DNA from 4 places in the Paenibacillus sp. J22P90 genome. Region 3 is predicted to be linked to each of the others. Evidence: riboswitches for the same ligand, from Rfam matches in the RefSeq annotation. Region 3 holds a riboswitch; each other region holds the start of a gene.
The links. A riboswitch is a leader RNA that binds a small molecule or an ion and turns the genes downstream of it on or off. The one in region 3 is predicted to bind cyclic di-GMP.

Region 1 (5,889 bases), on a different contig from region 3:
ATTTTACCCAAATGACATAAATCAACAGCACCCACAAGGGAATGGACAAGAGAATGCTCCAGAGGCACCCTTTGGCCATCGCTAATTTGGGTTCCTCATCTGTCCGCTGGAAACGCCCATTACTCCCCATTACTCCACAATCTCCACTAGCTCCAACGGCAGTCCATCCGGATCGGCGAAAAACGTGTAACGATTACCCGTAATGGGATCGATTCGCACAGGTTCAACCGTGATTCCCTTACTTTCTAGTTCTTGTACACTTTGGTCCATATCCGCAACAACGAAGGCTAAATGTCGTAATCCCCGCGCTTCCGGCTGATTGACCCGTAAAGGCGGGTTCGGAAATGAAAATAATTCAATCTCTTGTGCCGTGTTCCCAATGCGTAAATCCAATTTATACGAATCTCTTTCGGCGCGATATGTTTCCTGAATGAAGGTGAGTCCGAGTAACTCCACATAGAAATGCTTAGAAATTTCGTAATTCGAACTAATAATCGCAACATGATGAATTTGCTTTAATTCCATTCTGTGACACCTCCTTACAAAGAAAAACCGCATGCTGGGCTGCACCCATCCTGCGGCTTATCTATCTATTCTAACCTGCTGCTTGCATCGTTTCAACAATTTTACTCAAAATCTCATCCGCCTGCTCATAAGCCACCTGGCATGTTCCTGCAGCCTGATGACCGCCTCCGCCATGTTGAAGCATCAGATCACCAATGTTCGTCTGTGCGGTACGATTAATTATGCTGTGACCGCATGCGAATACGCAGTTTTGTTTATTTCGGCCATCTACGATCCAAATGGATGTGTTTTGCTCCGGATAAAGTGCATAAACCATGAAACGATTGCCTGGATAAATGGTTTCCACATCGCGAAGATCCGTAATAATCACATTACCTTCCACCCGCGTGTACGTTTGCAGCATATCCCGATAGAGCGCGTCCAACTCAAAGTATCGACTAACACGCTCCTTCACGTCCGGAAGCTCCATAATTTCACTAACGGATTTCGTTGCACAATGCTCAACCAGATCCTCCATCAACTGATAGTTGCTGATGCGGTAATCCCGATAACGCCCTAACCCAGTACGAGCATCCATAATAAAAGAAAGCAAATCCCAGCCGCTCGGATTCAAAATATCCTCTTTGCTAAACTGCGCGGAATCCGCTTTGTCTACGCCTTGCATAATATCATCGATATCGCCGAAGGTTTCTTTTCCGCCATAGTAATCATACACAACTCTCGCTGCGCTTGGAGCGATCCGCGTTTCCCCCTTAAATTCGACGGCTTCCCCCATCCGTGTGAGCTCACTGGAGTGATGATCAAACCATAGCCCACACCCCGGTACATAAGGGACATTCGCCAAAATATCGTTCTCAGAGACCTCGATCAGCCCGTCCTGCATATCTTTGGGATGGACAAATTTCATTTCATCCACCATGTTTAATTGTTTGAAGAGCATTGCACATACTAAACCATCGAAATCGGAACGTGTGATCAATCTCATATGCTATGCATCTCCCTCGACATAGTCCCTAAGAACTACTAATTGTAAGTATTATATCAGCTAGTGTCGATTCGTGACAACGAGAAAATCTCTAACTTTTGTGCGAAAAAAAGAGCGATTCACCTAGATAGGTTGAACCGCTCTCAATTTGGATGAAAGACATTGGAAAAGTCTTGTGACGAAGCCTTCGATTTGCGCCATTGGGGGCATTTTCACAGAAAGCTTAACTTCACCTTTCCAGTAAAAAATGAGAATGCTATTGTTTCTTCCGTGAAACATTTCGACATCCCAACAAGCTTCGTTGAGCGCATATTCTTCACGGTTGATCATGAGCTTAGGTCCATCCATCGATGGCACCAAACGCGCAACATGGTTACCGCATAACGATGTTGCCTTCTGTTCCTCATGTAATTGATTGTCCGATTTCATGCCGCTAGGGCCTCCTTAGTGCAAATTGTTCATTTTTTTCGCTATGACAGAGAAAAACCCCCACCGTAGTGAACCGACTAGAGGGGTTCTAAAGTGAATTCCCAATCGTTCGGCGGCTGGCTGGCTGCTTGTCCTGTGCAGGAGAAGTAAAGCCCCTGTAGCTTTGCGTCGCTGGCTTTCGCCAGTTTTGCCTTTGTCGTGAGTACTTGCAAAATCTGTGAAGTTGAGTCTACTAAATCATGACTTCCTATACTTCAAGGATAAGGGATGATGATTTGAAATCGAATAGTGCGGAGGAACTATTTTTACGAAATTCATCAAAAAGTTTGCATTTTCGACGATATTTTCACGTTTTTTTGACGTTTTGTGCCTCTCCAATAGAAAATTGATCCAACCAACGATAAAACTGCAATGATCATAAATAGTGTTTGACCACCGTAGGATACGAGTAAAAAGCCGCCAATCCAAGGTCCCATAAAATGGCCGATGTTCGTTAACGTTTGAGCACCGTAATAGGTTCCACGCATATGCTCAGGCGCCAGCTTATCAATCAGCATGTTAGCCGCAGGATAATTCAAAATTTCACCGAACGTGAAGATCGCCATCGAGACGATGAGCCAAGCTAACGAATGTGACAAAGCGAAGCCGAAATCACCAATCGCAAACATCAAGTTTCCAACGACGATGGCTGTTAAAGGTGAATACTTTTCCGCCCATCTCCCAAGGGGGATCTGCATCGCGATGACGACAATGGCATTGGCGCTCATGAGGATCGCAAACATTTTGACCCCATCTGCAAAATCCCTCTGAAGGTACTGTGACAACGTCACCATAACCTGAGAATAACCGATCGCTCCGATAATGCCACCGATAATGTATAAACGGAAGGTCATATCCTTACGAATAACATCCCACGCCGAGCGGAAAGTAATAATGGATTTCTTTTCGCCTTCGATTTTTTTAATGCCGAACTTAATGAGAAGTGCGTAAAGTGTGATCCCATAGATCAAATAGATAATCCCTGTAAGCAAAAAGGGCAAGGCTCCGTTCATTGTCGCAAAGAATGCGCCCAGTAGAGGACCTACGGCCACACCGACGTTAATCGCCATGTAGCGGAGTGAGAATACTTGCCTCCTTTTGGCCGGCTCCGTTAAATCTGCCATTAGCGCTTGCGATACAGGCTCATAGAATGAGCGGCATAGCCCATTAAGCATATTGAGCAGCATAAACAGGACAGGTAGTTTTACAACACCGAAGCCTAAGAAAACGAACCCCCATCCAAAGAGAGCAGCGAGCATGATCACTCGTCTTCCAAATCGGTCTGACAGCGTGCCGCCAACAAATCCGCCGAACGTTCCGGCTAAAGCGCCCATTCCAATCACGATACCAATGAGTCCGGGGCTCATATCAGAGTGCTTGGCCAAATAAATGGCTAGGAACGGTAAACTCATTGAGGAGGCAGCTCGAGCCATCACAGTACCTAAGATTAGCGTATGTACAATGGGATGATAGGATTGAAGAAAATGACGCATACGATTCATTAGATGTTGACTCCTCTCGCCGACAAATAAATTACCCATGGTTAATAAAAAACACTGAATTCCAATTATACACGAAAATAGGGAACTGTGTCGTAATTTCGAACTGGGATTTTTACCTTGTCACCTTCCTTTCGCGCAGATGGTATTTATTGGGTGAAGGTTCTATAATGGCGATATGGAGGTGCTTGCGATGAAAATAGCGATCACAGGCGGCAGCGGCTTTATTGGCCGACGTTTAATTGAGTTCTGGTTGAGACAAGGTCACGAACTCATCAATATATCTCGCTCATCCGGGACGCAGGTACCCGGTGTCAGAACGATCACGTGGGACGAATTGGAGCGAAACACGGAAAGCCTAGAAGATCTTGATGCCATCGTCAATTTGGCTGGTGAATCCATCAGTCAGCGCTGGACAGCCGCGGCCAAGACGCGGATTGTTCAATCCCGACTACAGGCGGCAGATCGTGTTGCCAAGCTTGTTGCAAAGCTAAATCCTAAACCTATGGTAGTTGTGAATGCTTCTGGCATGTCCTATTACGGCACTTCTGAAACGGAAACCTTTGATGAGGAGAGTCCCTTTCGCAATACGGACTTCTTGGCTGCCGTTGTCAAGCAGTGGGAGGCTGCTGCTGATCAAATTCGTGGAACTCGCATCGTCAAGGTTCGGGTTGGACTTGTTTTGGACAATAAAGAAGGCGCGTTCCCCAAGATGGCGCTCCCTTATAAGCTTGGCGTAGGCGGTACTGTCGGCAGCGGCAGACAATGGCATTCGTGGATTCACATCGAAGATATGGTGAGGTTGATCGATTTTTGCATTCAAAATGAAGCCATTTCCGGTCCCGTAAACGCCACCGCCCCCCACCCTGTCAGGAACAAAGAATTCGGACGCACGATTGCGACCACGTTGCGAAGGCCGAATTTATTTCCAGTTCCGGCTATCATGATGAAGCTGATTTTTGGAGAGCTTTCGGTTTTGCTGCTAGAAGGACAGAAGGTGCTGCCGCATGTTCTGCAACAGTATGGATTTGATTTTCGGCACCCTTATCTGGCAGGAGCACTTGGAGATTTGTTCAGTGTGAAAAAATAACTTCCCTTTCGGATTAAAATTGTGTACAATTGAATTGTATAAAATATATTAAATAAAGGGTGTGACCTTATGAGCGTACATCAATTTCGAGTGAAGACGATTCGCGGTGAGGATAAGTCCCTTGCCGACTACAAAAACCAAGTCCTGCTTATTGTCAATACAGCAACGAAATGCGGATTTGCCCCTCAGTTCAAAGGGCTTCAAGAGCTGCATGACACCTATAAAGATCAAGGCTTCAGCGTACTTGGCTTCCCCTGCAACCAATTCAAAGATCAGGAGCCTGGTGATGACGCACAGGTTGAACAAGCATGCCAAATTAATTTCGGCGTCAATTTCCCGCTGTTCTCTAAGATCGATGTAAATGGCGCTGATGCGCATCCGCTATACCGTCATTTGAAGAGTGAGGCAACTGGGCTATTCGGTTCCGGTATTAAATGGAATTTCACCAAATTCCTCGTGGACCAGAACGGTAAAGTAATCAAACGCTTCTCACCGACAACGACGCCGCGCAATATTGAAAAGCAAATTCAGAAGCTGCTGGAAAAGTCTCCTGCTCATGCCTAACTCGCCTAGCTGAGATAAAAAAAAGCATCCTGTCCTCAATGGACGGATGCTTTTTGCTCATTTCACGTATTTCTTCGCTTTTTCGATCGCTTCGTCTTCCGTTGCGCCCGTAATATATCGGCCATTAATAAATATAAATGCGAACCGCGAACATGGACCGCAATACGATTTGCACGCAACTTTGACTTCGGTGTCGGGTGCAATGGCACTTATTTTGGCAAGCGCCGATTTCACCTTCATGTGTTTGCATTTATCACAAATGCGAATATCATTCGGCATTAGTGGTCTCCGTGGTTCCCCTTGCTTGGGTTCGTGATCATGAAACCTTCTTCTGGCGTGTAGAAGTAGTCAATACGAATACCGTCTAGAAGCGGCTCTGTTTGATCTAGCAAAACATCAATACCCTTGTCAGTACTAATTACAACATCATTTGCTGTTTTATCGTCAAGACCCAAACCATAGTGAGCATGATCACCATGCTTATGTGTCACTTGTACACGAACCAACAAACCTTTGTTTTCTTCTTTATTAAGCTCCAATTGAAGTACTTTTGCTGCGTTGCGAGAAATTTTGACTTTCATATGTACACATCTCCTGAAACAATAAATTTTAATACTATTGTAAAGAATCTACGGCACGAAATCAACCTGTCCAATTCCAGCCCTTCTATTGCCAAATTCTATAGGGAACTTTAAAATAAATAGTAGTGTGACTAATCATCCCTTATTACAAAATGTTAACTTACTTACCTCAAAGTA
Region 2 (5,889 bases), on a different contig from region 3:
GTCAAAGAGCGATTGATTGAAATGCAGACGAAATATCAAACTGGTATCCATATCGTCGATTTGAAGTTCCAAGATATCGAGCCGCCAGCTGGCGATGTGCAGAATGCTTTTAAAGACGTTACGAATGCTCGCGAAGAGAAGAACACGAAGATTAACGTAGCGACGAAATACGAAAATGATATCCTTCCTCGGGAGCGCGGTAACGCTCAGGCACTTCTTGAGAATGCGGAAGCTCAGAAGAAATCACGGATTTTGAATGCGCAGGGGGATGTTGCGAAATTTAACGCCCTTTATGCGGAGTACGCCAATAATAAATCCGTCACAGAGAGCAGGCTTATCATCGAGACGTTAGAAAAAATATTGCCGAACGCGAAAATTTTCATCAGCGACAGCACCGGCGAAACGGTTAAATATTTACCGATCAATGAACTGCTGCGCACACCTGCTGCTGCAACGGGCACGACGCAAGGAGGGGCTGCGAAATGAGTATGCAACGTAAATGGATTTTCAGATCCATCCTTGGGGTAGTTCTCTTGTTTTTCTTCCTGATCTCCATCTTTATTGTAAAAGAAGGTCAATACCGCGTCGTGCTCAAATTCGGTGAGGCCGTTCGGATCCAAACCGAGCCTGGCATTCATTTTAAAATACCTTTCATCGAATCCGTACGCACGCTTCCTAAATACCAGATGGTGTATGACAGCAAGCCTACTTCTATCCTTACGAAAGATAAAAAGCCGATCGAAGTCGACAACTATACGGTATGGCGGATCGACGACGCGCAGCAATTCCTGCGTACGATTCAATCGATCACAGGCGGGGAAGAGCGGATTGATGCCGCTGTGTACAACACCGTTAGGCGGAAATTATCGGAAATCAATTACAGTGATATCATTAGCGAAAATACGCAGCGTGGTAATCTGAACGATGAAATTACGAAGGAAGTTTCGGAGTTGATGGAGCGCGATAACTACGGTATTCAAATCGTCGATGTGCGCATCAAGCGCACGGATCTGCCGGATTCCAACAAGCAAAGCGTGTACAAACGGATGATCTCCGACCGCCAATCCATTGCGGCGAAGTACTTGTCCGAGGGCGATGAGGAGTCCAAGAAAATCACTTCCAAGGCCGACAGACAGGCAAGCGAGTTGATCGCACAAGCTCAAGCGGATGCGAAGAAAATCGTGGCTGAAGGCGAGCAAGAGGCGGCTAAAATTTACAACACGGCTTACGGCAAGGACCCTGCCTTTTACAATTTCTACCGTACCTTGGATAGTTACTTGGTGTCGTTTAAAGGGGAGCCTGTCATCATGCTGCCTATCGATTCTCCGTACACGAAAATTTTACTTGGTAAATAATTTAGGTGTATTTAAGAGCATGTCATCTTCGGATGGCGTGCTTTTTTTTGTTTATGACGTTAACGATTGTCCAATCGACTCTTATCTTCTGTTTATTGATCTGCTACAATTGAAAAATCATCATCACATCGGCTTACATATGCACTTGTTCTGAGCTATTTACGAAAGGAATGGTCACCTAGATGCTGCCTCAGTTGAATCGTCAATTAGAAAAAATCATGCCGCTCATCACGCCTATTAGTGTTCTTATCGGGGTTCTGCTCGGAAGCCACTTATCGGGATTCACCTATTTATCACCGTGGTTGTTTGCTTTCATGACCTTCTCGGGGAGTATCGCCTCCAGCTTTCGAGAATTCATCAAGGTTGTCGTACAACCACTGCCGCTGCTTACGACTTTATTCATTCTACATGTCGGGATGCCGCTAATTGCGCTCGGTCTCGGGCATGTGGTTTATAGTCATGAACCGTTGACGATTACCGGACTTATTTTGGCCGCAGCCATTCCAACGGGGATAACTAGCTTCGTGTGGGTCGCGATTTATCGCGGCAATATCGTACTGACGCTTTCGATCATCCTGATGGATACGATTCTCTCGCCTTTCGTCGTGCCCTATACGCTCTCTGTGTTAGTCGGCACCAAAGTGCAGCTCGATACGTTCGCGATGATGAAAGGATTATTCTTCATGATCGTCGTTCCTTCTCTCATCGGGATGGGGCTGAATCAATGGACGCGAGGAAAAATTAAGGAGCAATGGGGCGGCCGTTTAGGGCCTTTTTCTAAAATTTTCATGGGCATCGTCGTTGCCATTAATAGCTCCGTCATTGCGCCCTATTTGCGTGATTTCAACGCTAAATTGTTGGGATTAGCCGCTTTTGTGCTCATCGTAGCCTCGCTGGGCTACATGCTCGGTTGGCTCGTTGCGAGATTGTTCCGCTGGGAACAAGATGTCGTGGTTGCCCTTACTTTTAACAGTGGTATGCGCAATATTAGTGCGGGCGCGGTACTAGCCGTAGCTTATTTCCCGCCGCCCGTGGCGATTCCAGTCGTGCTTGGCATGCTGTTTCAGCAGTCGCTCGCATCCCTCTTTGGCTTTCTGCTTAATCGGAAATATGCGTTGAAAAGTGACACGCCAAGCTTAACTGTTAATGGTGTTAAACAAATGTAACTGCTATGTTTGGGAGAATGATTGCTCAGTCGTCTTCATAATGTCATTCAATTTATCACTTAGCGCACCTAATAAATCCGCTAACTGCGACGTTTTGCAAATGAGCTGATCCTGCTGATCAGTCCGCTTGCTGACGGATTTCACGTTCTTCGCCAGCTGTGTAGAAAGGTGCGAAATTTCCTCCATCGTCACGCTGAATTGCTGTGTGCTTGCGGAAACCTGCTGGGATGCTCCGTTAATATCTCGCATTTGTACGGCAATAGAATGAACAGCTTTGGCTATATGTTCAAAAGCATGCCCTGCTGCAACAACAGCGTCATTTCCGTGCTCGAAGGTCACAATAACCCGATCCATAGAAGCGATGGATGCCTCATTATTCGATTGCACATCTTGAATGAGATCAGCGATCTGTTTGGCAGAGGAACTCGTCTGCTCGGCAAGCTTCCGGACTTCACTGGCTACGACGGTGAAGCCTTTGCCATGCTCTCCAGCACGCGCAGCCTCAATGGCAGCATTCAGCGCCAGCAGGTTCGTACGTGAAGCGATATCTGTAATCAAGTTAACGATTTGGTTAATTTCTTCCGAGCGTTCGCCAAGTACTTTCACCTTTTCGGCAGTCGTATGTATCGTGTTATTCATCGATTGCATTTGGTGGACAGCCAATTGGATCAGTTGATTCCCTCTTTCCGCTTCCTGCGCGGCTTGGTTAGAAATTTCGGATACATTGGACGAATTCTCTGCGATGAGTGATGTATCTTTTAACATTTCAGTTACAGCCGTTCTGCTCACTTCTACCCCTTGCTCTTGATGGATTGCCGCTTGCTCAACTTTTTGCATCGTTTGAACGACTTCAGATGTTAAGCGATTCAATTCGGAGGATTGCACCGAAAGTCCATTGGAATTCATCCTTACTTCCTGCGAAGTATCAAAAAGTCGACCGATGATGTCTTTCACGGTTTGCTGCATTTTATCGTTTTGAGCGGATTCGAAGGCTTTAGTTGCCATTCGGCCTGAGACGATTTGGTAAATGACTGCTCCAATAAAGAGAATCACGAACACTAAGTGAATGGTAACCATTGAAAACGCATACACTTTTGCCCCATATACCAGTTCTGGAAAGAAGAGATAGCCTAACAGATGCTGTGCGGCAAATAACACGGTGCTGAACAAGAGTAGTTTAATGTTGTCATAATACATCAGAATGGCCAACACCATGAAAATTGAAAAATGGTACTCAACCATACCTTGCCCCCCAGCAATAATGGAGAAGCTGCAAAAAGTGAGTGATAATGTATGTAGGAATGGCAGCCAAGCATGATCTTTGTGGAACATGTAGACAATGAAACTGAGACTAACAAGGGCAATAGGCAACCAAAATAACCATTGAAACAGGAACGATGATGTGGGAGAAGATGCTGTCAGTGCGTCATGATGCATGGATCCATGTGTAAAGCTTGATAGGCCATGTACGAGTAAAGCCAAGATCAGTGTTCCGATAACGATGAATTGCATGACACGTTTTTTTGCTCTCATGACAAGCTTCCCCCTAGAAAATGGTTGTTGATTTGTTACACAAAAAAAGACCACCCCGAATTAAGGATGATCCCTTCAAACTCGGCAACCTGTCAACCGTAGCATACAAATAGGTATGCGTTAGGCCATGGCTTTGCGTCTCATTGTTTCCAATGATTTGCCCTTTTCTATTAGGTTCGTTTTTCCAATAAAAACCTTACATCAATCACTCTCTGTTACTTTAGTCACATTACTTAAGTCACATATCCTATTGCTTATTATAGGTAGCAAACAAATTTGTGTACATAGCGATATTTGTAAAATTTTGTCGATTGTCAAAAATTTTGACCGCAATGAAAAAGACCACTCAGCGAATCGCTGGCAGTCTATAAATAACCTTTTTACTTTGAAAGACGGGTAAAGATCACATAGGAATACAGAACAGGTATTAAGGAACTGATGAGTATTGCCGCTATAAAGATGATGATGGCGATTGAGGGCATTACAAATGCAGCAATAAACGAAATCACTCCGCCCACCATCATCAGCGGACCGCCCAAACGATGTGTTTTTCTCCAAATTTCTTCATTGGCGAGCGTCCATGGTGTCCGTATGCCAAACGTATAGTTGGGCTTCACTTGCGTTAAAAAATTGCCCATCACGGTAAACAGCGCGCCTATCAAGATCATGGTGATTTTCTGGAAATCAAGGCTATACCCTAAGTTAAAGAAAATGATCGCCCAACCTACGACAGCTAAAAGGATGCTAACCCCGAACCGCGTCACCTCAAATGCCGCAGGAAATTTCTCGTAATTCGCTTTCTTTGGATCAACATTTCTCAATACCCGCATGAATAGCGGCAGCAAACCCAGCAGCACCAGCATGAGAAGCGACATTTCTTTGCTCATCGTACCGTTCACTTCATTATTCAGGTCAAAGTGGCTCGCCATCGTATCCGGAAGACGACTGTACAACACTAAGCCACCTATCGCTGGGGAAAGGCTAACCACATATAATAAAATCTCCTTCCATTTTTTCATGATTGTTCCTCCTCATCTTTTTTGTTAAGTATGTTAAACATCCATCCGATGACGTCTTCAACAACTGTGGTGTGCAAGGTATACATGATATGTTGCCCCTGACGTTCATCAAGTACAAGTCCCGCCTGTTTAAGCAGGTTCAAATGGTGCGAAATGCTTGGCTTACTAATCTTAAAATGATCAGCAATATCACCAGCATTCATACTCTTTTCTCGCAGCAGCTGTAAAATTTCACGACGAGTTGGGTCCGCTAGCGCTTTAAATGCCTCATTCAAATGGGTTTCCTCCTTATTTAGATATTTATCTAAATATATAATAAATTGTACGTTCTATTTTGCAACCTGTCAATTGGCAAGTGCCCTAATTCGTTTTGGCTATTAGACGATGTAGGTTTATAATAGAAAAATCATACTCATATCTCGCCTTTAGTCAGGATGAATCCACATGAACGATAAAATTGTAATGCCCGTTTGGACAATAGGCTTATTCATTGTTGTCATGAATACGACGATGTTCAACGTCTCGATTCCAAGTATTATTCAAGATCTCAGTATAACGGCCGATCTCGGATCATGGGTCATCTCCAGCTATTCCATTGGCTATGCTTTATCAACCGTCCTATACAGTAGACTTTCCGACGTGCTCCCGATTCGCAAGCTCCTAGCCGTGGGGCTTATTGTGCTTGGGCTTTCCTCTGTATTTGGACTATTCGCGCACGAATTCCATACCTTGCTGGCGGCTCGTATTCTACAGTCCGCAGGCGCAGGTGTAATGGCCGGCCTTGGGCTGGTACTTGCCAGCCGCTATATCCCGATT
Region 3 (5,889 bases):
CAAGCAAAGCGGCTAATGAACCGTCAGCGGCACTGATTACTTCCGTACCAAATTGAAGTGTTCCTTTGCCTGCAGCTGTATCTTTGATAACTTGTACACGTTGACCAGCTACGACAAGATCCCAATCTTCACTTTTGGCATTCGGGATAAACTCCCGCAGCTCTTCCATGCGTTTTTCTTTCGATAACATAACTTGCTCGATCAGATATTTGGTCAATGACATGTTTTTGGCCCCTGCCGACAACATGGTCACGAGGTTATTCGGTTTTACGGAAGTTACTAAGTCAAACATGGAACCTGTTTTAAGGAATTTTGGTGAGAACCCGGCAAACGGTCCAAATAGCAACGATTTTTTATTATCGATAAATCTTGTATCAAGATGCGGAACTGACATTGGCGGCGCTCCGAGCTTAGCTTTACCGTAAACTTTAGCATGATGCTTTGCGATAACTTCTTCATTTTTACACACCATAAATATCCCGCTAACCGGGAATCCGCCGATATTCCGTCCTTCAGGAATGCCGGATTTTTGCAGTAAATGCAGACTGCCTCCACCGCCACCGATAAAGACGAATTGCGCAGTATGACGTTCGACCGTACCTCTGTCGTTCCGGATTTTCAATTCCCACGAACCGTCATGCGTACGTCTCATATTATCAACGCTATGTTTATATTTGATATCGACTTGCTGGCTCTTCAAATGATCGAACAAGATGCGCGTTAAAGCGCCAAAGTTAACGTCCGTGCCGGAGTCAATTTTTGTCGCGGCAATAGGTTCGTTCGATGGACGGCCTTGCATAATAAGCGGAATCCATTCCTGCAATTTACGAGGATCTTCGGAAAATTCCATTCCTTGAAACAATGCGTTCTTGGACATCGCTTCAAACCGTTTCTTTAAGAACGAAATATCTTTATCCCCTTGCACCATACTCATATGAGGCAAACGCATGATAAAGTCTTCCGGATTACGAATTAGCTTGTTGTTAACTAAATAAGACCAGAACTGCATGGAATCTTGGAATTGTTCATTAATTTGAATAGCTTTGCTAATATCGACAGAGCCATCTGGTTTTTGGACAGTGTAATTAAGCTCGCACAGTGCCGCATGTCCTGTTCCTGCATTGTTCCACTCGTTGGAGCTTTCTTCACCCGCCTTGTCCAGCTTCTCAAAAACGGTAATTTTCCAATCAGGTACTAGTTCTTTCAGAATTGTCCCTAATGTCGCACTCATGATACCCGCACCAATTAAGATGACGTCTGTTTTAGTTTCTCTGTTGCTCATTTTTACCATCCTTATACCCTAAAATTTGCAGAAAGGATGTAGGCGCCACCTGTTTTAGGCGCTACAGCAAGCCAGGGCGCGACCTAGTCATACACCTTTCTGGATCCATGATGAAACTTTCGATTAAAATATTACTTACTATTATAGATAGTTATTAGCGATACGACAAGAACTGCAGCGAAGAAGTCTTACACTCATGGGCAGGAGTTCATGTCCTTGTCATATTATGAGGAGACTTTTAGGGTACAATGGACTAGAGGCAAAGAAACACTCCAATTATTAGCAATAAAAAGTATGCCCAAATTCATTCAAAATAATAGCTAATTGACTCGCGATAGGAGTTAACTTGATTATGAAATCTAAATGGAAAGTCACTACTCTTCTAATTTTCAGTATGCTTTTCTTCATTTGCTTTACTCTAGTGGCTTCCATGATAAAGGGGCAGTGGATTGCAGCTTTTGACAGCACCATCATCTCATGGATTCAAGGGATGGAAATGCCATGGCTAACTTCCGTGATGCATGTGTTTACTTATATAGGTTCGACACCCGCTGTTATTGTCATTTTTCTTTGCAGCCTATTTATTCAATTTAAGTTCCTGCATCACCGCAAAGAAATCATTGTGTTTCTAATTCTGCTCGTTGGCACCGTAGGTTGGAATCAGCTGCTTAAAATCATCTATCAGAGAGAACGCCCTACCCTTCACAGGTTAATTGAAGAGACGGGCTACAGCTTTCCAAGCGGCCATTCCATGGCAGCCTTCGCCTTATACGCTTCACTAGCGTTTCTACTTTGGAGACATGTTCCCTCAAAGCTTGGCAGGACCGTGGTCATTTTGAGCAGCATAAGTATGATTCTTCTCATTGGGATTAGCCGGATCTATCTGGGTGTCCATTATCCAAGTGATGTAATAGGCGCTTATTTCGCTAGTGGATGTTGGTTTACGTTAGTCGTTTGGATCTTTCAGTGGTATATGGAGAATCGATATAACAAAAATAAGTCGAGTTAACAATAAACCTCAGCAAACACGGAATAGCCACTTTCCTAAGTGATTAAGCCGTGTTTTTTACCTATAAAGTAAAAAAATGGGCAGACTTTAACTTTCTTAATTAAATTCGACAAAATCCCGCTTTTATCGCTATATACAGGTATTTTTTACCTACTTTATAATAGTTAAATAGTAGTGGGTTTACTCGGTACTGAGCACAAATGAAGATCAAATCGAAAAGGCAAATCATCGGAAACGGTGAGACGCAAAGCCATGGCCTAACGCATACCAATTGGGATGCTACGGTTGACAGGTTGCCGGATATGAAGGGATGATCCTTTATTTCGGGATGATCCTTTTTTTGATGCCGGGAAAATAGTAGGAGGGCTCTCTGATGCACCATTCGCTAACGGATAGTTATAATTTCGTGCTTGTCCTGCTTTCGTTTGTAATTGCGCTGCTTGCCTCGTATACGGCTTTGAATCTAGCTCGTAAAGTATCTACTTCCGAAGGATGGCATCAGAAGAGCTGGATTATATGCAGTGCGCTCGTGATGGGCATAGGCATATGGTCCATGCATTTCATCGCGATGTTAGCCTTTCATTTGCCCAGTAACGTAACCTATGATATTTCGCTTGTCAGTATCTCCATTCTTGTGGCCGTCGGCGGCGCATTGGTCGGACTTCTCGTCGCCTTTCAAGCGAGCTCCATCCGCTCTAGGTTCCTTATTGGCGGTACCTTCATGGGCTTAGCGATTAGCGGCATGCATTATATCGGGATGGCTGCCTTGCAACATGTAACTATCCAATATAAGATATTACCTCTTACTTTATCTATTGTGATCGCTATATTCGCGTCCATAACGGCGCTTTACTTCTTTTTTAAACGAAACCATCACCGTCTACCCCTTAGCAGCCTTATTATGAGTATCGCGATTACTGCCATGCACTACACGGGGATGACGTCCGCTGTCATGACGTTTCCTGCCGTATCCCATCCGCATAGTGCCAAGGCTGTGAATATGGACTTCTTTGTAGTCGCCATGTATGTGGCCTTCGGAACCTTGCTCATCTTCGCAATCAGTTTTATTAGCTCCCTCTCCGTGGATCGGCGATTGGCTGAACAGATTGCGCTTAAAGCTTCTATTTTAGAATCAGCCATCGATTGTATCTTCATGTTCAAGTCACAGGGCTGGATCATTGAGTTCAATCCGGCAGCAGAAGCAGTATTCGGCTACACGCGCAAAGAAGCGCTGAAACGTACGCTATTCGATCTCCTTTTTCCTTTCGATCAAGATGGACAAGATGCCGCATCGCTATACCAGCTGATGAGTCAAAAAGCCGATTCCTTCATTGGCAGACGCTTTGAAATGACTGCGTACCGAGCAGACCGCAGCACATTTCCGGCTGAAATTATCATAACGAATATCGTCTATGGGGGGAGAACCATTTATACGGCCTACCTCCGGGACTTAACCGAAAAAAGAAAATCGGAAGAACTCATTCATCAATTAGCTTACTTTGATCATTTGACTGGATTGCCTAACCGTAATCAATGTAATGAACTGTTCCAGCATACTTTATCTCACGCACAGCGACACCATGAGACCTTCGGCGTTATGTTTCTAGATATTTATCGATTCAAATGGATTAATGATTCCTTCGGTCATCTGGTTGGCGATCACACCCTGCAAAAATTTGCTGCTTTACTCTCGAGTTGCTTACCTGAGAGTGGGTCCGTCTCTCGACTAAGCGGCGATGAATTTGTCATTCTGCTTCCCCAAGGGAATCCACATTCGATCAGAGAGCACGCCCAGAACATCATCGCATTGTTGGAGATTCCTTTTCATTTGGACATTGGAGATATTTACGTCTCTACGAATATCGGGATTTCCATGTATCCGTATGATGGAGATACGCAGGAGGAGCTGCTCAAACATGCAGACCAGGCCATGTATGCCGCCAAGGATCAGGGACGAAACACTTACCAATTTTTCCAGCATGATATGCGCATGAAAGTTCCTCACAAAATGGTCTTTGAACAATATTTGCAAGGTTAACCGCCTCCAATGATTATTCTCCCCCCTTTCAGGGCACCCTAAGCCGCATGGTAATGTAAGGGAATTGGGGGAATTGATATGATTGAACAAATCCGTGCTGAGTTGAACGACCCAGCTGATCTTTTCTATGACACCCTAGACAATGGCTATATGCAAATGGAAGTGATCTACTTCCCCTCTCTCTGTGATCTCGCTTTAATCAAAAACGGATTGACCGTTCCTTACTCATATTGCTTTAACCCGGAAGAATTCGAACGTATGCTTAACGCGAACCCTGCCTTCGGAACAGTGAATTCTTCCGAACATTGGACATCCTTGCTTCTCAAAGGGACTGTCCTTTTTCAAATTGAAGATGGGATTTACCGGTATGACGTGCAGCGAAAGTTTCAGGAGAAGCCTGATACCGTTCAGGTAGAGATTGCCATTCAAGGGCCTCAAAGTGCCCTCACCGAAGATTTGGATTTAAACATAAGCTTAGTCCGGATGCGTTATAATGTGCCCTCCCTTTGCGTAGAAACGCACACGATTGGGCAAATATCGAAGACGCGTGTTACCGTTCTTTATGACAAAAACCTTGTCAATGAAGAAGTACTTGGACTATTAAACGAGCGGATTTCCAACGTACAAATTAAAGTGCTCCAAGCAGCGGGCCAGCTCATGCAGTCGCTATCGGGATGGAGACATCGTTTTTTTCCCATCATCCTCCAAACCGAGAGGCCAGACCGCATCGCAGCCACGCTTGAACGCGGCAAAATCGCTCTTCTTCAGGATGGAAGCCGCTTTGGGCTTCTTCTTCCTGTGCGGCTCTTTGATTTCCTGCATGCGATGGATGATGACTATGAATCGTATTGGATGAGTAAGTGTCTCGTCCTTCTTCGCTATTTTGCTATGTTTTTAACGATTACACTGCCTGCACTTTATATTGCAATTGTCTCCTATAATCCCGAGGTGCTTCGCGTTCAATTGACACTTTCAATCGCAGGAAGCCGTGTCGTCGTCCCCTACCCGTCTTTTATTGAGGTTTTTATTATGTTATTCATGATCGAAGCCTTAAACGAAGCTAGTCTCAGGCTGCCGCGCTATGTGGGTTCGACCGCAACAACCGTTGGGGGCCTCATCCTAGGTCAAGCCATCCAAATGGCCGGATTAGTCAGCTCCATTATGATTATTGTGACCTCGGTTGTGGCTATTTCTAATTTCGTCATACCTAATAATGGCTTTGGCTACTCGGTCCGCTTCGTTAAATATATCTTTGTGATAGCTTCCATATTCTTTGGGTTACTAGGTGTCGTCGTGCTTGGCTTCATCTTAATTTCCTATTGGTGCAGTCTTCGAAGCTTCGGTCAGCCTTATCTGGCCTTCTATGTCCCCAAACTTGAGGCGAAAGCACACCATTCCAATCTTAGGAAGGGGTCCAAGTAAATCATGTCGCGGTATACCTACTATCATGTGCTCTATGTCGGCATGATTAATATCATGATGTTTGTCCCCGGGTTGCTAATCCGCGATCGGTTTAATGGCGCTGTTTCTGGCATGCTCATTGCAATGGTTATAGGTTCG
Region 4 (5,889 bases), on a different contig from region 3:
TTTCCGCTGGCATATGTTTAATGCTCATCCCCATGAGCAAGGTAAATGAAAGTCCACGACCAAAGCCGGCTAACGCCTGAGTAATCATGAGCAGCCAGAGATGATGCGTGAAGGGTATCGTAAAGGTGAACATCCCCATGAGTAGGAAGCCCGTAACCACCATGCGTTTCTCACCATACTTGGCTGCCCATCGTCGCCCTCCGAATAGGGAGGCTAGCGCAACAGGAACGTTGGCGAACAAGGAGAGCAAGGAGAGCGAGAATTTGTCAGCCCCGAGCTGTGTGGCATAAACCGGCGTGAAGCCGAACACCGTAGCAAAGATCAGCACTTGCGATAAAATGGCGAGTAGCGAGACGAATAAGAGCGTGCGATCCGTCGCCACGTTTCCGATTCCGCGCAAGGTGATCTTGGGCGCGTCTTTTTCTACTTTTTCAATGAGAAAGAAAGATCCGATCATCCCCAATACCCCAAGTACAGCGCCTAAAATAAAGACGGATTCCCATCCGAATTGATCTGCTGCCCAGCCTGCACTGAGAATACCGAACACTTGACCTAGTGAGTTAAAAAAAGATATAGTCCCAATCGCCTTGGTAGACTCTTCATGCTTGTAGTAGCTGGTGAATAACACCGTAAAATCAACCCAAGTCGCTGCAGCTGCGCCTGCAAGTGCTCGGAGAATTAAGATCCAAGTAAAATCGTGCGTGAACCACAGTCCAAGCCCTGTAATGGCGGTGAAGAGAAGACCGAAGGTGATGAACAGTCTCCTTTTATGAAAACGATCCGACATAATGCCGACAGGAATACGGAGCAGCATTTGCGAGATACCATACATGCCGACAATCCAGCCAGCGAGCTGATGGCTTCCCCCGAGAAACTCTACATAAGGCGCCATAATCGGAACGCTGGTGTACATGGACATCCAGAAGAGCAGTGTGACTATACAAAAGAGCGGGATGCGGTAAGAAGAAATAGAGCGAGTTGTCATCGGAGTGAAGACTCCTTTCGATTCAGTGATACCTCTATTATCCTTCTTTTGCTAACTCAACGTCAAAAAGATTATGCAAAAAGGCGATGCTTCGTGGTTGTTTAAGAGCTGTAACAGTTTTCACAGTAGGCGAATATCCTGATGATAGTTAAAGGAGGGATAGGCGTGTCAGCAATAAATCCTATTCAAGCTAATCCTGTAGGCGGCGACGTAAAAGCACATTGTAAAAAATATTTAAATTACCATGTTATCGCACAAATGAGAGACGGGTCACTAATGGAAGGAATCATCGATGGTATGGACGAGGAAGGCATCACCATGTTAGTTCCAGAAGAGGTTAGTGGCGAGGAAAGGGAAATGGATCCTAGTAGACAACCATTTGGTTATAGATATCGCAGATTTCGTCGTCAGCATTTTCCGTTTTTTCTTTTTGGTTTTCCGTTCTTCAGACCTTTCCCATACTACCGCCCTTATTATCCATACTATCCTTGGTATTAGTAGATTAAAACAAAAGACGATCGCAGTCGGGTATTATCCGACTAGCTATCGTCTTTTTTTACGTGAATGTTATTCGAATACGCGCCCGATACGATTCGAACGTACGACCTACAGTTTAGGAAACTATTGCTCTATCCTGCTGAGCTACGGAATGATGTTGAATAGATGCAATGGGCAGTATAAGTTCTTATGTAGCATCCCAAGAGTTTTAGAGAGGTCTTGTATTTAGGAGCCTTAACACCTCATTCGTTACTTCATCAAATGTATTTGATACTACAACATAATCATCAGAATTAATACCGTTGTTAGTATCAATGACATGCACCAAGTATTTGTTGATTTTTTCACCATACGTAATCTTAATAGTTTTAACATCACCATATGGTTTACCTGTGTATATTTTTACGTGAAAATGACCTGGTACTGGATTAAAAGCCAGAGTGCCCATTTTTGTGTTAATACTATGGTCAAATTGCAACTTTTTGCACCAATCGTGCAATTGTATAATTTTTTCTTCCTCGATATTCATAAAGTTTCGCTCGCACTCCTTTGAACAATATAAATAGTATGATGTTTACAATTGACTCAACATTCCTCTGACCAAACCCTGGCTAATAATAACATGTTCTGATTCTTTAAAAGCTATACTCGTTATTCATACGAACTAAACTTCGAGCGGAGATGCACTCGAAAACGGTTTTCTTATATCATCATCTCCTTCAATTGAATGACCCCAACGAAGGTAGGCTGTTTATAGATTATCAAAATCGGTGGAAACTAACCTATCAAGCATGCATTGAAACATCTTATAAGAAGACAGGATTTAGATTAGCAGTTGAAATTAATGAATATGAAGATATCCGATTTAATACCAATAGACATTAGTTTATCCTCCTGAGATCGACCAGAAGAAGGTTACACATAATTCTATTAGCTAGGCATACCAACAGTCTCATAAGGTTTAGGCAACAGTCTACATATATTTTGACACAGACTGTTGTTCATATTGCTACCATACGTTTCTGAAAAAAACAAAAAAACCTTGAATTATCAAGGTTTAAGATCATCTATACGCGCCCGATACGATTCGAACGTACGACCTACAGTTTAGGAAACTGTTGCTCTATCCTGCTGAGCTACGGGCGCATAGTATCGTCATTCTAACATGAGATGTTTTGGGGGTGCAACCATTTTAGCCCAAGGACAAAGTGAAGGTATCTCGCAAGGAAAGTATACAGTGAATAAAGAATAGGTTAAGCAATCATCATAATCGATGACTAAACCCATAGAGAGAAGGTGCCATATGGAGCATCGCCCCGTGGTTCAATTTCCCAAGTCCAAAGCAGAAACCATCCTTGATGTCATCTCACTTGTAGTCATCGTAAGTATAATCGCTTATGTCGCCTACGTGTGGCAGGACCTGCCTGAGCGGATTCCGACGCATTTTAACGGTAAAGGGGAGATCGATGGTTGGGGGAACAAAATGAGCCTAATTGCCTTGCCACTCATAGGCATCATTGTTTATGCTGGCTTGACGCTCCTAAGCAATGTCCCGCACGTGTACAATTATCCGACGTCGATTACGCCTCAGAATGCCCGTGAACAATACCAGAATGCTCGCTTATTTATGAACAGTTTAAAAGCGGTGATTGTGATTCTGTTCGGCTTCATTGAATGGTCTATTGTCCAAAGCGCCAAGGAGGGCAACGCCGATCTGAATTGGTGGGTGTTGGGCTTCATCCTGTTGATGCTGTTTGGCACGATCATCTTTTTCATCGTTCGTTCGATACAATTAAAGTAAAATGAGGGGCCTTAAGCCCCTCATAACCCCTAAGCTTTTCCCCGTAATTTCCGGAAAAATTGCGTCAGCATCGTCGAACACTCCTCTTGCAAAACGCCACTGACCACATCGACACGGTGATTGAACCGGTCCTCCTGCAGCAAGTTCATCAACGTCCCCGCACAGCCAGCCTTCGGATCGACTGTACCGTAAATAACCTGCGGAACACGCGCTTGTACAATCGCACCTGCACACATCGGGCAAGGCTCCAGCGTCACATAGAGCTGGCAGTCCAACAGACGCCAAGCCTGCAAATGCTCGCTCGCTTGTTTAATGGCAATCATCTCGGCATGGGCAAGAGGATCTAGGGTTGTTTCACGCAAATTGTAGCCGCGGCCAATGATTTGACCTTGATGGACGACGATTGCGCCAATCGGGACTTCGCGGATAGCTTCAGCTTTTAGCGCCTCGCCAATCGCTTCTCGCATCCAGGGAATATGTTCATCCACAGGGGGACACCTCGCAATAATATTTTATCCACATGTGAATAAAAAACAGAACAAATATTCGTTGTTAACAAGCTGTGGATAACATTGTGTATAACTTATAAACCTGTGGATATTTCATCCACTACACATTCATACAATAAAAACATCGCCCATGCAAGGATTTTAGTTGAAAGAAATATAGGGGCTACGTATAATGGTGATAACAGTGGGTCTTTTAGACCATAATGACGATCTTACATACGATGACATAGCAGGGTTCGACAATAGCAAACTTGTTGAAAAGCAAGGACGCAAAGCTGAGGGTCTACGGTTCTATTGAACTATGGCAGCCTGGTTACCGAAAATCGATGCATAATAATTGATTAAGGTGAGGGACTGCTTCTTTATTATGGAGCAGTCTCTCTTTGTCTATTTTGTGCGGAGAAGTTGTATAAAATCCATTTGTAGAAGGAGAGGTGTTGGTGCACATGGCGATGAAACAGGATGCGTTGAAACGGTATGGGAGTAAAGAAGGATATGATGCAGAAGTATTGATCGATTCCAAAGCTGTTCTGGCTAAGGACGATTTCGTGTCGACAGGTATTCTTACCTATGCGCAAGGGGACATCATCGAGATTGAAATGCCGGAATATGATGTGTTTCAGCTTGGGGATAAAGCGAAAATGACGTTATATACGAAATCGGGTCTGTTTGTTTTTCAAACAACTGTCGTAGCGAGGGAACCTGGTTCACTCATTGTGATTAATCCACCTGAGAATCGGAAAAAGTTTTCGGAGAAGCGGGAATTCCCGCGGGTAGAAGTGAAAAATACGGGTCAAATTATCGGTTTTCAAAACATCACACAAAAAGAGCAGCATGTCCTTGAAAATCCGATCGAACTCGCGATTAAAAATATCTCAATGAATGGAATTGGGTTTACCATCAATGATAACTCCATGATCGATGGGATTCTTCATAAAAAGTGCCTCCTCCAAGTCGAGTTGGATTTAGGCTTTGAGCTGCCGTGCAAGTTGGAAATTATACGGAAAGAAAAGCTGGAAGACAGCTACTATTACGGGGCTACTTTCGAAAGCTATCCAGAGGAACAAAGCAATGCGCTGCGCGGGTTTATCCTGCGTAATCAGATCGCAACTTACTTCGAACAGAAGCGTGATGACGAGTTCAAAAAAGCAATGGAAAAAAAGTCTGCAGCCAATCAATAGCTTGCAGGCTTTTTTTTGCCCTCCAAGTACTATATAATAAGAAGGATGATTTTCGAAAATTAAGGAGTTGTAACGACAATGGCTTTGAAAGCAGGTATCGTCGGTCTACCGAACGTAGGAAAATCGACATTGTTTAATGCAATTACACAGGCGGGGGCAGAATCTGCGAATTATCCGTTCTGTACGATCGATCCGAATGTTGGGGTAGTAGAAGTACCAGACGAGAGATTGCAGAAGCTGGTGGAAATCGTGGTGCCGAAGAGCATCGTTCCGACAGCCTTCGAATTCGTTGACATTGCGGGTTTGGTTAAGGGTGCGAGCAAAGGCGAGGGCCTTGGGAATAAATTTCTTGCACACATCCGTGAAGTTGATGCGATTGTGCATGTTGTACGTTGTTTTGAGGATGATAATATTACTCACGTTTCTGGGAAAGTCGATCCGATTGGCGACATCGAGACGATTAATCTTGAATTGATTTTGGCAGACATTGAGTCGGTTGATAAAAAGATCGAGCGTTCACGCAAAAACCTTAAAGGCGGCGACAAGAAAGTTGTAGCTGAAGTTGAGTGTTTGGAACGAATCAAAGAAGCCTTATATAATGATATGCCAGCACGCAGCTTGGATTTAACAGATGACGAGCGTCTTCTAGTGCGCGATTTACATTTGCTAACGATGAAGCCAGTGCTCTACGCGGCAAACGTGAGTGAAGATGAAGTTGCAACTGCGGACGATAATGCATACGTTAAAATTGTGAAAGCTTATGCTGAAAAAGAAAACAACGAAGTCGTTTCCATCAGTGCGAAGGTTGAATCCGAAATTGCTGAGCTGGAAGATGAAGAAAAAGCGATGTTCCTGGAAGAGCTGGGACTTCAAGAGTCCGGCTTGAATAGATTAATCAAAGCAGCGTACAGAAAG

Region 1: linked by a shared signal. The riboswitch ahead of AC58UX_RS07190 (hypothetical protein) and the one ahead of AC58UX_RS28590 (sensor domain-containing diguanylate cyclase) in region 3 are both predicted to bind cyclic di-GMP.
Region 2: linked by a shared signal. The riboswitch ahead of AC58UX_RS12220 (methyl-accepting chemotaxis protein) and the one ahead of AC58UX_RS28590 (sensor domain-containing diguanylate cyclase) in region 3 are both predicted to bind cyclic di-GMP.
Region 4: linked by a shared signal. The riboswitch ahead of AC58UX_RS28105 (PilZ domain-containing protein) and the one ahead of AC58UX_RS28590 (sensor domain-containing diguanylate cyclase) in region 3 are both predicted to bind cyclic di-GMP.

The regions. Positions count from the first base shown of each region.
Region 1 covers NZ_JCAUAY010000002.1:526,413-532,301, forward strand. Annotated here, with positions in the region: gene AC58UX_RS07175 (hypothetical protein) at 1-130, opposite strand, end outside; gene gloA2 (SMU1112c/YaeR family gloxylase I-like metalloprotein) at 130-525, opposite strand; gene AC58UX_RS07185 (exopolyphosphatase) at 596-1,510, opposite strand; gene AC58UX_RS07190 (hypothetical protein) at 1,634-1,939, opposite strand; cyclic di-GMP riboswitch class I at 2,048-2,141, opposite strand; gene AC58UX_RS07195 (MDR family MFS transporter) at 2,257-3,480, opposite strand; gene AC58UX_RS07200 (TIGR01777 family oxidoreductase) at 3,671-4,567, shown strand; gene AC58UX_RS07205 (glutathione peroxidase) at 4,637-5,131, shown strand; gene AC58UX_RS07210 (DUF1450 domain-containing protein) at 5,189-5,410, opposite strand; gene AC58UX_RS07215 (iron-sulfur cluster assembly accessory protein) at 5,410-5,712, opposite strand.
Region 2 covers NZ_JCAUAY010000003.1:423,609-429,497, forward strand. Annotated here, with positions in the region: gene hflK (FtsH protease activity modulator HflK) at 1-486, shown strand, start outside; gene hflC (protease modulator HflC) at 483-1,355, shown strand; gene AC58UX_RS12215 (bile acid:sodium symporter family protein) at 1,538-2,521, shown strand; gene AC58UX_RS12220 (methyl-accepting chemotaxis protein) at 2,525-4,054, opposite strand; cyclic di-GMP riboswitch class I at 4,135-4,226, opposite strand; gene AC58UX_RS12225 (SdpI family protein) at 4,435-5,073, opposite strand; gene AC58UX_RS12230 (autorepressor SdpR family transcription factor) at 5,070-5,348, opposite strand; gene AC58UX_RS12235 (MFS transporter) at 5,518-5,889, shown strand, end outside.
Region 3 covers NZ_JCAUAY010000012.1:74,188-80,076, reverse strand. Annotated here, with positions in the region: gene AC58UX_RS28600 (malate:quinone oxidoreductase) at 1-1,282, opposite strand, end outside; gene AC58UX_RS28595 (phosphatase PAP2 family protein) at 1,635-2,291, shown strand; cyclic di-GMP riboswitch class I at 2,501-2,592, shown strand; gene AC58UX_RS28590 (sensor domain-containing diguanylate cyclase) at 2,665-4,329, shown strand; gene AC58UX_RS28585 (spore germination protein) at 4,408-5,751, shown strand; gene AC58UX_RS28580 (hypothetical protein) at 5,755-5,889, shown strand, end outside.
Region 4 covers NZ_JCAUAY010000011.1:164,872-170,760, reverse strand. Annotated here, with positions in the region: gene AC58UX_RS28135 (MFS transporter) at 1-985, opposite strand, end outside; gene AC58UX_RS28130 (hypothetical protein) at 1,151-1,483, shown strand; gene AC58UX_RS28125 (hypothetical protein) at 1,692-2,012, opposite strand; tRNA gene AC58UX_RS28120 (tRNA-Arg) at 2,556-2,629, opposite strand; gene AC58UX_RS28115 (DUF1648 domain-containing protein) at 2,802-3,284, shown strand; gene tadA (tRNA adenosine(34) deaminase TadA) at 3,314-3,751, opposite strand; cyclic di-GMP riboswitch class I at 4,028-4,114, shown strand; gene AC58UX_RS28105 (PilZ domain-containing protein) at 4,240-4,974, shown strand; gene ychF (redox-regulated ATPase YchF) at 5,053-5,889, shown strand, end outside.